DNA from 3 places in the Streptomyces sp. NPDC044571 genome. Region 2 is predicted to be linked to each of the others. Evidence: riboswitches for the same ligand, from Rfam matches in the RefSeq annotation. Region 2 holds a riboswitch; each other region holds the start of a gene.
The links. Region 2 has a riboswitch for cobalamin ahead of AB0B01_RS14580 (energy-coupling factor ABC transporter permease). Riboswitches for the same ligand answer to the same signal wherever they lie in the genome.
Positions count from the first base shown of each region.

Region 1 (4,649 bases), on a different contig from region 2:
CCCAGTTGGTGCCGGTGGCCAGGCCATGCAGCAGGCCCCGCGAGCGGAACCAGTAGACGTACGCGAAGGCGCCGTAGAAGAACAGGCCCTCGATGCACGCGGCGAAGCAGATCAGGTTCAGCAGGAAGCGACGGCGGTCGGCTTGCGTCTCCAGCCGCTCGATCTTCTCGACCGAGTCCATCCACTTGAAGCAGAACTGGGCCTTCTCGCGGATCGACGGAATCTCCTCGACCGCGTCGAAGGCGGCCGCGCGGTCGTCCGGGTTGGGCAGGTAGGTGTCGAGCAGCGTCAGGTAGAACTGGACGTGCACGGCCTCCTCGAACAGCTGGCGCGACAGGTACAGGCGCGCTTCCGGGGAGTTGATGTGCTTGTAGAGCGTCAGCACCAGGTTGTTCGAGACGATCGAGTCGCCCGTCGCGAAGAAGGCGACCAGCCGGCCGATCATGTGCTGCTCGGCGGGCGTCAGCTTCGCGAGGTCGGCGACGTCCGAGTGGAGGTCGACCTCCTCCACGGTCCAGGTGTTCTTGATCGCGTCCCGGTAGCGCTCGTAGAAGTCCGGGTAGCGCATGGGGCGCAGCGTGAGCTCGAAGCCCGGGTCCAGGAGGTTCTTCTTCTCGGTGGTCATTACTGGCAGGCCTCGCAGGACTCGGGGTTCTCAAGGGAGCAGGCCAGCGCCTCGGCGTCGACGGCCTGCGGGAGCGGGGTGGCGGCGGCCGGGACGGCGGCCGAGCCGGACGCGGCGCGGGCGATCTTCGTCGCCGGGCGCGAGCGCAGGTAGTACGTGGTCTTCAGGCCCTGCTTCCAGGCGTACGCGTACATCGAGGACAGCTTCCCGATGGTCGGCGTCTCCAGGAACAGGTTCAGCGACTGCGACTGGTCCAGGTACGGGGTGCGGGCCGCCGCCATGTCGATCAGGCCGCGCTGCGGGATCTCCCACGCCGTGCGGTACAGCTCGCGCACCTCGGCCGGGATCCAGCCGAAGCCCTGGACGGAGCCGCTGGAGTCGCGCAGCGCCTCGCGGGTCTGGGCGTCCCAGACGCCGAGCTTCTTAAGGTCCTCCACCAGGTAGGCGTTGACCTGGAGGAACTCGCCGCTCAGCGTTTCGCGCTTGAACAGGTTGGACACCTGAGGCTCGATGCACTCGTACACGCCGGCGATCGAGGCGATCGTCGCCGTCGGGGCGATGGCGAGGAGCAGCGAGTTGCGCATACCGGTGGTCGCGATGCGGGCGCGCAGCGCGTCCCAGCGCTCCGGCCAGCTGAGCTCGACGTCGTAGTGGTCGGGGTGCAGCACGCCCTGGGCGGTACGGGTCTGCTCCCAGGCCGGGAGCGTGCCGTGCCGCTCGGCCAGGTCGGCGGAGGCCTCGTAGGCCGCCAGCATGATCCGCTCGGCGATCTTCGTGGAGAGCGCCTTGGCCTCGGCGGAGTCGAAGGGCAGGCGCAGCTTGAAGAAGACGTCCTGCAGACCCATCGCACCCAGGCCCACCGGACGCCACTTGGCGTTGGAGCGGCCGGCCTGCTCGGTCGGGTAGAAGTTGATGTCCACGACGCGGTCGAGGAAGGTCACGGCGGTGCGGACCGTCTCGTCGAGGCGCTCCCAGTCCATCTCACCCGTCCCGGGGAGCACGAAGGCGCCGAGGTTGACCGAGCCGAGGTTGCACACGGCGGTCTCGCCGTCGTTGGTGACCTCGATGATCTCGGTGCACAGGTTCGAGGAGTGGACCACAGTGCCGGGCAGGGCGGTCTGGTTCGCGGTCCGGTTGGAGGCGTCCTTGAACGTCATCCAGCCCTGGCCGGTCTGCGCGAGGGTGCGCATCATGCGGCCGTACAGGTCGCGGGCCGGCATGGTCTTCTTCGCGAGGCCCGCCGCCTCGGCCTTGCGGTAGGCGGCGTCGAAATCGTCGCCGTACAGGTCGACGAGCTCGGGCACGTCGGCCGGGGAGAACAGCGACCAGTCGGCGTCGGCGTTCACGCGCCGCATGAACTCGTCCGGCACCCAGTGCGCCAGGTTGAGGTTGTGCGTTCGGCGCTGGTCCTCGCCGGTGTTGTCGCGCAGCTCCAGGAACTCCTCGATGTCCGCGTGCCAGGTCTCCAGGTAGACGGCGGCGGCGCCCTTGCGGCGGCCGCCCTGGTTCACGGCGGCGACGGAGGCGTCGAGGGTCTTCAGGAACGGCACGATGCCGTTGGAGTGGCCGTTGGTGCCGCGGATCAGTGAACCGCGGGCGCGGATGCGGGAGTACGAGAGGCCGATGCCGCCGGCGTGCTTGGAGAGGCGGGCGACCTGGTGGTAGCGGTCGTAGATCGAGTCGAGCTCGTCCAGCGGGGAGTCCAGCAGGTAGCAGGAGGACATCTGCGGGTGCCGGGTGCCGGAGTTGAAGAGCGTGGGGGAGGACGGCAGGTAGTCCAGGCGGCTCATCAACCGGTAGAGCGAGGCCACTTCCTCGACGGCCTGGACGCTGTCGTTCTCGGCGAGGCCGCAGGCCACGCGCAGCATGAAGTGCTGCGGCGTCTCGACGACCTGGCGGGTGATCGGGTGGCGCAGCAGGTAGCGGCTGTGCAGGGTGCGCAGGCCGAAGAAGCCGAAGCGGTCGTCGGCGCCCTCGGCGAGGCTGTGCTCGACCAGCGCGTCGAGGCGGCTCGCGTGCAGCGCCACGAACCGGGCCGTGCGGTCGGCGATCAGGCCCTCGCGGTGGCCGACCGCGACGGAGGCGGAGAAGGAGGTGGCCCCCTGGCCGGCGGCCTCGTCCGCGACGGCCATCGTCAGCAGCCGGGCGGCGAGCCGGGAGTACGCCGGGTCCTCGGAGATCAGCCCGGCGGCGGCTTCGGTGGCCAGCGCGCGCAGTTCGGCCTCGTCGGCGGCGGAGCTGCGTCCGCGCAGCGCGGCGGCGGCGACCCGGCCGGGGTCGGTGTCGGGGAGGTCGGCCGTCAGCTCGGTGAGGGTACGCAGCAGCGCGGCCCCCGGACCCTCGGTCTCGGGGTGGTCGGACTCGGCGCGCGGTGCGGAAGGCGCGATGGTCACGGGGAGCTCTCCCTCGCTCGGCCCGGTCAACGGCGGGTCGGGGCAGGGGGAAGCGCGTGCGGGCAGGGCAAGGAGCGCGCAGGCCGCATGGCGTCCACCGGCCCAACCGCGAGGCCCGGACGAATCGGCACCCGGTTCGGTCGAGCCGGGCGCACTGTCGGCAGGTCCTCGGACTTGCGGTAGCACCGTGGGTGTACGTCATACCGTTGCGGGACAGTTCCGGATTCGCACCGGATTCCCCTGCGGCGACAGCGAGCACGAGCATACATGTGGGGGGCCGTTGCTGCGTGCACCCCCACATGTTGTGTCGGCGCTGGTCGTGTTGGTGCTTGCTGAGCGTGGCGTCACAGCTCCAGCCGGTAGGTGAGCAGCCTCAGCGCGGGGATCGGCGACCAGTCCCGCTCGGGAGTCCGCACGAAGCCCAGGCGCGTGTAGAGCCGCTGGGCGCCCCGCATGGCCGGCTGGGTGGACAGGACCAGGGCCGTGACCCCGTCGACGGCCCGGGCCCGCTCGATGCAGGCCCGTACGAGAGCCTCCCCGACGCCCTTCCCGCGGGCTGCGGCAGCCACCGCCAGCATCCGGAATTCGGCCTCGTCCGGTCCGGCGATGTCGGCGAGCGGGCTGCCGGGCGCGGCGAAGGTCACCCCGCCGAGGAGCTCCCCGTCCTGGACGGCGACGAGGATCTCGCCGTCGCCGGCTCGGCCCGCGACATCGCGCAGGACGTTCAGGTAGGTGTCGTCGTCGTTCAGGTCGAGCAGCCCGTCCCCGGTGTAAGCCAGCCCGGTGATCCGACCCAGCCGCTCGTACTCGGCGGGTGCGGCCCTGCGTATCTCGAAGTCCATGCGGTCGAGTGTGCAGTACGGCTGTCGGCGCCCGGCGCCATCGTCGGAGACAGCACCGTCGAAGAAGGCGAGCGAGGCATCACCGTGATGACCGACCGGCCCCACATGCTGACCGAGGAATTCGAAACTCTCGCCCGGATAGGCGCCCGCGAGATCGAAGGACTGCGGCTGGAATTCAGTGAGGGGAAGCCGGGGGTGGGGTGCGCTGAGCACGCCGAAGGGCCCCGCCGGTGCGGCGGGGCCCTTCGTGCGGATACCGGCTCAGCAGCAGCGGAAGCCCTCGCGGGGGTCGCCCTCGCGCGCGTCGGTGCGGGCGCGTTCGAAGGCGCGCCGGGTCATGACCTCGGCGTCCGGCTCGTGCGAGCGGGCGTGGGCGACGTACCGGTCGTAGGCCGCCTCACCCGAGAACTCCCGTACGAAGAACCGCGCCTTCGCCAGCGCCCCGCGGACGCCGCTCACGCCACCGGCTCCTTGGCGCGGCCGCCGCCCGAGTCGAGGCCGGCGGCGGCGAGCTCGGCCCGCTCCTCGGCCGTCGCGATCAGCCCGGCCGGAGCGATGATCTTCGACTCGGTCCACGGGACCTCGGACAGCGTGGCCGACTCCGGCGCGCGGACTGCCTTCAGGCAGGTCCGGGCCGCGTCCAGCAGGACGATGATGATCAGGAGGGCGAAGAGCGCCGACAGCACGCCGTCGACCGTGGCGTTGGTGACCACGGTGTGCATCTCGTCCATGTTCTTGGCGGGCTTGAGCACCTTCCCGGCGTCGATGCCCTGCTGGTACTTGTCGCGC
Region 1 covers NZ_JBEZBN010000023.1:62,947-67,595, forward strand. The annotation lists gene AB0B01_RS14920 (ribonucleotide-diphosphate reductase subunit beta) at 1-625, opposite strand, end outside; gene AB0B01_RS14925 (ribonucleoside-diphosphate reductase subunit alpha) at 625-3,018, opposite strand; cobalamin riboswitch at 3,160-3,300, opposite strand; gene AB0B01_RS14930 (GNAT family N-acetyltransferase) at 3,363-3,860, opposite strand; gene AB0B01_RS14935 (YbdD/YjiX family protein) at 4,122-4,319, opposite strand; gene AB0B01_RS14940 (carbon starvation CstA family protein) at 4,316-4,649, opposite strand, start outside.
Region 1: another riboswitch for cobalamin. It lies ahead of AB0B01_RS14925 (ribonucleoside-diphosphate reductase subunit alpha); the one in region 2 lies ahead of AB0B01_RS14580 (energy-coupling factor ABC transporter permease).

Region 2 (4,649 bases):
GAGACGGCCCGCGGCGGCCTCGCGGTCAACGTCATCGAGTGCTGAGGGGCCCGGGGCGCCCGGCGGGGTTGGGCCGGACGGCGGATTCGGGGAAATCAGGGGCCTGGGAGTGAGGACTTTCGCCGGACGGGGGTAGTCGCGGGTACACCCGCGATCCTCGCCCGCGCCTGACCCGCGCCCGAAGAGAGGCCCACCCCATGACCGGCACCGAGCACGGCGTCCTCCCCCTCCTGTTGGATGCCGCACCGGCCCCGCTGCCGATCCTCGGCGCATTCGTCTACCGGCCCGAGCGGCCCTACGAGCTGTGCGTCGACTTCCTGGGGGACGGGACCCGCCTGGCCCGCTGGGTGTTCGCCCGGGACCTGCTGCTCGACGGGGAGGCCTGCGCCACCGGTGACGGGGACGTGCGGGTGTGGCCGGGGTGGGCGGGCAGCGAGCCCCGCGTCTTCCTCTCCTTCAGCAACGGTGTGCACGGCTGCGTCGTCTCCGCCCGCGCGAAGGACGTGCGCATGCTGTGCCGGCGGCTGGTCGAGCTGGTGCCGCGGGGCCGGGAGCACCGGTACTACGACCTCGACGCCGAGCTGGACGCCCTCCTGACCCGCTGAGAAGTTTTTACCGATTTTGCCCGTTTCGGGTGGAACCGCGGGAAGAGCGGGGATGTCTTTCCCGATGACACTGTCCCCGTCTCTCCCGAATCAGGGGGACGCCATGAACCATCCGCACCGCCGGCGGGTGGTGGCCCTCGCCACCGGAGCCCTGCTCACCGCCGGGACCGCTCTCGCCGCTCCGGCCTCCACCGCGCCGGCCACCGCCACCGCCCCGCGCACTCCGCTCGTCGTCAACGCCCGCTGGGGCGGGCACTGCACGTACGACCGGATCGTCATCGACCTGCGGGGGCACGTCCCCCAGGTCGCCGTCACCCGCGTGCCGAAGCTGGTCCAGGACGGGTCCGGCAAGCCCGTACCCCTGGCCGGCACGCACTTCCTCCAGATCCGCCTGCATCCCGCCGAGGCGCACAACCGTGCCGGGCAGAGCGTCTACCACGGCCCGAAGCTCGTCACGATCCATCTGCCCCGGCTGAAGGGGCTCGCGCTGACCGGTGACTTCGAGGGGTACGTCACCTTCGGCGCAGCCTTCCGGGGCAAGCCGGCCTTCCGCACCTTCACGCTGCACGCGCCCGAGCGGTTCGTGCTGGACGTCGCCCACCGCAACACCTGCGGCTGACCGGCACCGGCGGCCTCAGCGGTGCTCGGGGTTCGGGAAGTCGAAGCGGCAGCCCGCGTCCCACTCCGAGCGCTGGTTGCCGTGGGCCGGGATCCCGCCCGCGCGTTTGAGCAGTGCGGCCAGGTGCATCAGGTTCCAGGACATGAAGGTCGTGTTCCTGTTGGTGAAGTCGTTCTCGGGGCCGCCCGATCCCGGGTCGAGATAGGAGGGTCCCGGCCCGGCCTCCCCGATCCAGCCCGCGTCCGCCTGCGGCGGGATGGCGTAGCCGAGGTGCTGGAGGCTGTAGAGGACGTTCATGGCGCAGTGCTTCACGCCGTCCTCGTTGCCGGTGATCAGGGCACCGCCGACCCGTCCGTAATAGGCGTACTGCCCCTGCTCGTTCAGGAGCGAGGAGCAGGCGTAGAGCCGCTCGACGACCTGCTTCATGACGGAGCTGTTGTCGCCGAGCCAGATCGGTCCGCACAGCACGAGGATGTCGGCGGCCATGATCTGGCTGTAGAGGACGGGCCACTGGTCGCTCTCCCAGCCGTGCTCGGTCATGTCCGGCCAGACGCCGGTCGCGATGTCGTGGTCGACGGCGCGGATCAGCGAAGTACGGGCGCCGGCCGCCTCCATGACGGCCCGGCTCCGGTCGATCAGCCCCTCGGTGTTGCTCGTCTCGGGGGAACGTTTGAGGGTGCAGTTCACGTAGACGGCGCTGAGGTCGGAGTAGTCGTAGTCGGCAGCCACGCCCCCAGCCTGGGCACGGGCGACCGGGGCCGCCACCGGGCCGCACCCGTGCGGGGGACGGGAGGCGGGGCGACGAAACGGAATCCCTCCGTCCTGTGGGCGGGTTTGGGCCGGGTTGTTACCGGTCCGTCCGGCCGACTAGGGTCAGCGGGCCTTGGTGTTCGGGAAACCGGTGGAAATCCGGTGCGGCCCTCGCCACTGTGAACGGGAAGTCCGGCTCCTCCCCCAGCCACCACTGGGGTGCCCCCAGCGGGAAGCCACTGGGCTGCGCGGGAGTCTTCGCACGGCCCGGGAAGGCGGAGCCCGGGCATCATCACCCGTGAGCCAGGAGACCGGCCGGGGCGCGTTGTCCATCCACGAGGTGCTGGAGAGGTCTCCCACTCATGCATATAGCCGAGGGCTTCCTGCCCCCGCTGCACGCGGTCGCCTGGGGCGCCGCGTCCGCTCCGTTCGTCGTCCACGGCGTACGCGCCCTCACCCGCGAGGTGAAGGCGAACCCGGAGAGCACGCTGCTGCTCGGAGCGTCCGGTGCGTTCACGTTCGTCCTGTCCGCCCTGAAGATCCCCTCGGTGACGGGAAGTTGCTCGCATCCCACCGGGACCGGGCTCGGGGCGATCCTGTTCCGGCCGCCGATCATGGCGGTGCTCGGCACGATCACCCTCCTCTTCCAGGCGCTGCTGCTGGCCCACGGCGGCCTGACCACACTCGGCGCGAACGTCTTCTCCATGGCCATCGCCGGCCCCTGGGCGGGCTACGGGGTCTACGTGCTGCTGCGGCGCTCCGGCGTCCCGCTGATGGTGACCGTCTTCTTCGGCGCCTTCTTCGCCGACCTGGTCACCTACTGCGTGACCTCCGTGCAGCTGGCCCTGGCCTTCCCGGACCCGGGCAGCGGCTTCCCGGGCGCGCTCCTGAAGTTCGGCGGCATCTTCGCGGTCACGCAGATCCCGCTGGCCGTCAGCGAGGGCCTGCTCACCGTCCTCGTGATGCGGCTGCTGATGCAGTCCAGCAAGTCGGACCTGGTCCGGCTGGGCGTGGCGAAGCTCACCGGTTCCACCGAGCAGAAGGCGGCCGTCTGATGAGCCGGAAGATGAGCCGCAACGCGAAGGTCAACGGCCTGCTGCTGCTCCTGGTGGCCGCGCTGGCCGTCCTGCCGATCGCCCTGGGCATGGGCGAGGGCAAGGAGGAGCCCTTCACCGGTGCGGACGCCCAGGCGGAGATGGCCATCACGGAGCTCAAGCCGGACTACGAGCCGTGGTTCTCGCCCCTGTACGAGCCCCCCTCCGGCGAGGTGGAGTCGGCGCTGTTCGCCCTGCAGGCCGCGCTGGGCGCGGGCGTGCTCGCGTACTACTTCGGGGTGCGCAAGGGCCGCCGCCAGGGGCTCGCCCAGGCGCGGGCCGAGGCCGGAGCAGAGTCGGCGGAGTCGTAGCCGGTGCTGCCGATCGACGTGGCGGCCCACAGCAGCCGCTGGCGAGGCCGCCATCCACTGGAGAAGGCCCTCCTGGGGCTCGGGCTCACGGTCACGGCCGTGTGCCTGCCGCCCTGGCCGGGCGGGCCCCTGACCGCCGCCGCAACGCTCGCGGTGCTCCTCGGCCCGGCTGGGGTGTCCGGCCGGCAGCTCTGGCGCGCCTTCCGGATTCCGCTGGGCTTCTGCTTCACGGGGGCGGTGCCCCTGCTGTTCGCGGTGGGCGGCCCGGCGGGGCTGCTCGCGCCGGCCCCGGACGGCCCGCGGCACGCCGCCGAGCTGCTGCTGCGTACCTCCGCGGCCTCCCTCGGGATACTGCTGTTCGCCTTCACCACCCCGGTCTCGGACGTCCTGCCCCGGCTGGTCCGGGCCGGGGTCCCGGCACCGGTGGTGGACGTGGCGCTGGTCATGTACCGGATCGGCTTCCTGCTGCTGGACTCCCTGGCCCAGGTGCGGCGCGCCCAGGCGGCCCGGCTGGGGCAGGCGGGGCGGGCGGCGGTGTGGCGCTCGCTCGCCGGGCTCGCCGCCACCTCGTTCGTACGGGCCTTCGACCGCGCGGCCCGGCTCCAGGTGGGCCTGGCCGGGCGGGGCTACGACGGCGCGCTGCGGGTGCTCGTACCCGAGGCGGCCGTGTCCTGGCGGTTCCTGGCGGCGTCCGGAGCCCTGCTCGCCGCCCTGATCACGCTGACCCTCACCCTGAAGGGGCTCTACCTGTGAACCCGTTGGTGGAACTGTCCGGCGCCGGCTATGCGTACGAGGACGGCCCGGCGGTCCTGTCCGGCGTGGACTTCGCCATCGCCGAGGGCCGGGCGCTGGTCCTGCTCGGCCGCAACGGCAGCGGGAAGACCACACTGATGCGGCTGCTGAGCGGGGGCCTTCGTCCGGCGCCGGGCGAACTGCGCCTGGGCGGGCGCGCGGTGGCCCACGACCGCGCCGGGCTGACCCGGCTGCGCTCCGCCGTCCAGCTGGTCGTGCAGGACCCGGACGACCAGCTGTTCGCGGCCTCGGTCGAACAAGACGTGTCCTTCGGTCCGATGAACCTGGGCCTACCGCTGCCGGAGGTCCGGGAGCGGGTGGACGCGGCGCTCGCGGCGCTGGACATCACCGCCCTGCGGGAGCGCCCCACGCATCTGCTGTCCTACGGGCAGCGCAAGCGCGCGGCGATCGCCGGCGCGGTGGCGATGGCCCCGCGGGTGCTGATCCTGGACGAGCCGACGGCCGGCCTCGACCCGGA
Region 2 covers NZ_JBEZBN010000022.1:86,773-91,421, forward strand. The annotation lists gene AB0B01_RS14560 (L-serine ammonia-lyase) at 1-45, shown strand, start outside; gene AB0B01_RS14565 (SsgA family sporulation/cell division regulator) at 198-605, shown strand; gene AB0B01_RS14570 (hypothetical protein) at 709-1,224, shown strand; gene AB0B01_RS14575 (flavodoxin family protein) at 1,240-1,953, opposite strand; cobalamin riboswitch at 2,068-2,309, shown strand; gene AB0B01_RS14580 (energy-coupling factor ABC transporter permease) at 2,337-3,029, shown strand; gene AB0B01_RS14585 (energy-coupling factor ABC transporter substrate-binding protein) at 3,041-3,379, shown strand; gene cbiQ (cobalt ECF transporter T component CbiQ) at 3,383-4,132, shown strand; gene AB0B01_RS14595 (ATP-binding cassette domain-containing protein) at 4,129-4,649, shown strand, end outside.

Region 3 (4,649 bases), on a different contig from region 2:
CCCCGGCGGGCGAGACCCGGTCGACGGTGAACACGGCGATACGGTGATCCGCTCGGGCGATCTCGACGGTCAGGCCGCGCCGCAGCTCGGCCAGGCGCAGGTCGTCGGCGGTGACCACGGAGGTGCCGGCGGAGCCGGGGGCCGGGCTGTCGGTGTCCCAGGCGGCCTCGTCCCCGTCGCCGGTCAGCGGCACGTCGACCCCCAGGCTCGGGATGTGGAGCCGCAGCGGCCGCACCGCCCGCAGCGGTGCGATGGCGGCGGCCCGCGCAGGCCGGGTTCCCTTGCCGGACGCTTGGTGCCCGGCATGCTCCAGCTGTGAGACGAGCCGCCGGTGCCCCGACAGGCCGAGCGCACGGGAGGGCAGCGCGTCGGCGGCGGTGACCGCGCTGGGCCGCGCCCCCTCGGTGCTGCGCAACATCCCTACGCCGCCGCAGAGCAGAGCCACTGTCAGCACGCCGACCACCACCTTGGCGCGGGCCATGGAAGTCCCTCCTGGTCCGATTCACCGGCACCGGCGGCCGGGTCTCCTGAGAGCAGTGGACCCCCTCGCTGCTCCCAGTACCGACTACAACGCGGGACACTGACGGCGCGTCACAGCCACTGCAGCACCAAAATCCGGGTGTCTTCGCAGCTGGCACCGGGTGCGCGGCCCGTATCCGAGGGCGCGTCGAACCCGCCACCGAACGAGTGAGCCACCCCTCACCCGGATGCGTCAGCTGACCACGAACACCACCGCCGCCGCCCCCATCAGGGCGGCGGCGAGGTGGATGGCCGGGTGGCCGTAGTCACCGGACCAGAGATGACGGGCCAGCCCGCCGAGGGCGGCCAGGGCCGTGATGACACCGATCTGCGCCAGCAGCGGCACGGCGGTGAACGGGGCCAGTGCCAGCAGGACGGAGTTCAGCCAGAACGGGACCGCGCCGGTCCAGCCGCGCCATTCCCAGATCGCCGTCTGCATGTACGAACCGGCCCCTCATCGTCAACTCGTCGGCTGGACAGCCTCCTTGGGTGCGGGGGACGGCGCAAGGGAGCGTTCGGCTAGATATCCGAAGGCGAGGCCGAAACTCGCCCACATCACGGTCTGGATGGCCAGGGTGGTGAGCCGGAACTGCCAGATGAGGGTGGCCGGGAAGTCCGCCGGAACCTCGTTGACGGCGGGCAGGGTCGCGTACGCGATGCCGACGGCCACCACGAAGGCGAGACCGGCGACGACGGAGGCGTTCCAGTTGCCGAATGAGGGCGCCAGGCGGCGGCCCAGGATGAGCGCACCCGAGCCGAGCAGCACGCTCAGGGCGATCATCAGGATGAAGAGGGTGGTCCGCTTGACGACGGTGTCGGGGTCGCCGACAGCGGGCGGGTTGGCGGGGTACTTGAGGAACGGGACCAGGTTGACGGTGACGAACAGGCCCGTGGAGACCAGGACGGCGGTGGCCCGCGGGCCGAACCGCCCGATGCGGCCCAGGGCGTAGCAGAAGACGAGCGCGGCGATGCCGCCGAGCGCGACCCCGTAGAGCAGGGTGCCGGTGGCGAGGCCGCCGGTGGCCTGGAGGGCCCGGCTGACCGGGGCCATCTCCTCGCCGTGGTCGTGGCCGGCCGAGGCCGCCTCCTCGATGGCGATGGCCGCGTCGACCTTGGACTCTCCGAGCAGGTACGCGACGAGGAAGGCGGCCACACCTGCGAACAGGCCGGCCAACATGCCCCGCACCAGCAGGGTGCGGGGTGAGATGGAGTTCATGTGAGGGCTGTCCTTGCCGCGGTGTCAGTGGCAGGGGAAGCCGAGGAGGTGGCGGCCGTCGTGCATCCACTCGTGGATGCCGTCGCCCTGGAAGATCGCGGTGGCGCCCTGCTCGGCGCCGACGAGGTAGAGCAGGACGAGCATGAGGACGCCGGCGAACAGCGCCCAGGGGGTCAGCGCGGAGAGCGAGATGGGGGCGACGGCGGATGCGCCCGTCGACGGCACGGCGGAGTGGGCCATGGCAGGACCTCCAGAGGGAACACGCGTCCCGGTCAGTGGTGCTCACAACGACGGTGGCGGGTCTGACTTCCCGTCCCTCGGGGCGGGTTCACAGTGGCGCGACCGTGCCGGGTTCTCACCGGACTTCCGTCATACCGTCGTCTTATTTGTGTTGTCGCGTGAGACCGTACCGCGTTTACGCTCCCCTTATGAAGAGGGCCGTTGTACGAGTTCAGTTCGTTGCACACCCGTTCGACGACTCGGCGCGGCAGGCGGTATTCGGCCGCGGTGCCGAATGTCCGGGTTACTCCGGCTTCCGCGGTCCGGACACCGGCGCCTGGGCGGGCCGCCCCCTGGACGAGGTCGCGGCCCAGGACCCGGCCGCCGTCCAACGCTGGCTGACGGACCCGGCGTACGCCCCGCCCGGCGGGGAGTCCCTCGACGCGCTCATCGCTCGGGTCGGCGCGGAGCTGGCCGGCCTGCCCGCAGGAACGCACCGGGTCCCGGTCGAGCAGGCCGTCGTACGGGCTGCGTCGGTGTATGCGCTGGAGCTGCCCCCGGCCGCCTTCTGGCGGCTCGACGTACGCCCGGACACCGTGACCACCCTCACCGGCCGGGCGGGCCGCTGGAACCTGCTGCTCGGAGCCCCTGTCGAAGAGCGGGGCGGTTCGGGGAGCAGGAGTTAGGCGACGATCCAGTCGCTCGTCGCGATCACCGGCTGGACCCCGTCGCGGTGGACGGTGCCCTCGATCAGGCCGTACATCCGGTCCGCCGCGAAGTACACCTCGTTGTCGTTCTTGAGGCCGAAGGGCTCCAGGTCGACGAGGAAGTGGTGCTTGTTGGGCAGGTTGAGGCGCACCTCGTTGACCTTGGGGCAGTTGTCGAGCACGCGCTCGGCCATCTGGTTCAGGGTCTGCTGCAGCGAGTACGAGTACGTCTCCGCGAAGGCCTCCAACATGTTCTTGCGGACCTTCTTGTACGACTGGTCCCAGTCGTACGCGGCGTCGTCGGCGGCCAGTGCCGAGTGCGCCCACCGCGCGGTGACCTTGGTCGCCAGGATGCGGTCGTACGCCTCCTGCAGCGTCGTGTACTTGTCCTTGATGTAGCCGTGGAACTCGGAGTTGGTCGAGTTCATCACCGTCAGGTCCTTCAGGCCCGAGATCACCTGGAGGCCCGTCGTCTCGCTGTAGGTGATCTGCGCGGTCCGGACCTCCTGGCCCTTGCGCACGAAGGAGTGCTGCTCCTTGCGCGTCGGGACCGGGATCCGCTCCCAGGCGAACTCCTCGATGCGGATCTGCGCCTCGCGGATCGGCGACTGCGAGGAGACGAAGTGCTTCGCGAGGAGGATGCCGAAGGCCTCGGGGGAGGCGATGCCGTGCTCCTTGCCGAAGGCGTACACCGTGTTCTTGGTGGTGTCGGTCGGCAGGCAGTTGGCGTTGTCGCCGGTCAGGTGGACGTCGCGGAACTCGCCGCGCAGCGCGACGGAGACGTTGAGGTCGCGGATCTCGTGCCAGGATCCGTCGTTGCCCTTGCGGGTCACCTTCACGATGCGGTTCTCGGCCTTGCCGTACTGGTTCTGGGCCAGGACGTGCTTGCTCATGCGCGGTCTTCCTTCGGGTACACGGAGTCCGGATGTCTGGATGTCTGGATCCCGTACGCCCGGCGTCCAGCGGTCAGCCCGCTCCCCGCCGTTCGGTCCCGGAGGACCGCCCCGGGACTGACGTGCATCCCGGTCCGTAGGTGCTCTGTCGGATTTCAGCACGTTCACGTGCTGGTCGGAATGGCGCAGATCCTCCGAGACAGGCAGCCACGGCTTGGGGGACCGTACGTCCGTGCAGGTCAGACCATGTGCGCGTCCGCGACCAGCAGGGCCTCGTCGAGGATGGCCAGCCCCTTGGCCACGTCCTCGGGGGCGATGGTGCAGGGCGGGGCGACGTGGATGCGGTTGCCGGCGGTCAGCGGCCACAGGCCGCCCTTCTTGCACGCCGCCCCGAACTCGGCCATCGGCGCGTTGTCCGCCCCGGACGCGTTGTACGGCACGAGGGGCTCGCGCGTGGAGCGGTCCCGTACGAGCTCCAGGGCCCAGAAGGTGCCCAGGCCCCGGACCTCCCCGACCGAGGGGTGCCGCTCGGCCAGCGCCCGCAGGCCCGGCCCCAGCAACTGCTCGCCGGTGCGGGCGGACTGCTCGACGACGCCCTCCTCCTCCATGACGTTGATCGTCGCCACGGCGGCGGCGCAGGCCAGCACGTGGCCGGAGTACGTCAGCCCGCCCGGGTAGGGACTCCGGGCGAAGGTCGCGGCGATGGCGCCCGAGATGGCGACCCCGCCGAGCGGGACGTAGCCGCTGGTCACGCCCTTGGCGAAGCAGAGCAGGTCGGGCGTGACGTCCCAGTGCTCCGAGGCGAACCACTTCCCGGTGCGCCCGAAGCCGACCATGATCTCGTCGAGGATGAACACGATGCCGTAGCGGTCGCAGAGCGCCCGGACGCCCGCCAGGTACCCGTCGGGGTGCACGAGCACGCCCGGGGCGCCGCCGACCGTCTCCAGGATGATCGCGGCGATGGACCGGGGGCCCTCGAACACGATCGTGTCCTCAAGGTGGCGCAGGGCGCGCTCGCACTCCTCGGCCTCGGTGGCGGCGTAGAACGGCGAGCGGTAGGCGAACGGGCTCCAGAAGTGCACGACGCCGGCGGTC
Region 3 covers NZ_JBEZBN010000021.1:32,667-37,315, reverse strand. The annotation lists gene AB0B01_RS13910 (class F sortase) at 1-481, opposite strand, end outside; gene AB0B01_RS13905 (hypothetical protein) at 713-958, opposite strand; gene AB0B01_RS13900 (CbtA family protein) at 980-1,735, opposite strand; gene AB0B01_RS13895 (CbtB-domain containing protein) at 1,760-1,975, opposite strand; cobalamin riboswitch at 2,013-2,164, opposite strand; gene AB0B01_RS13890 (histidine phosphatase family protein) at 2,164-2,640, shown strand; gene pucL (factor-independent urate hydroxylase) at 2,637-3,554, opposite strand; gene AB0B01_RS13880 (aspartate aminotransferase family protein) at 3,794-4,649, opposite strand, start outside.
Region 3: another riboswitch for cobalamin. It lies ahead of AB0B01_RS13895 (CbtB-domain containing protein); the one in region 2 lies ahead of AB0B01_RS14580 (energy-coupling factor ABC transporter permease).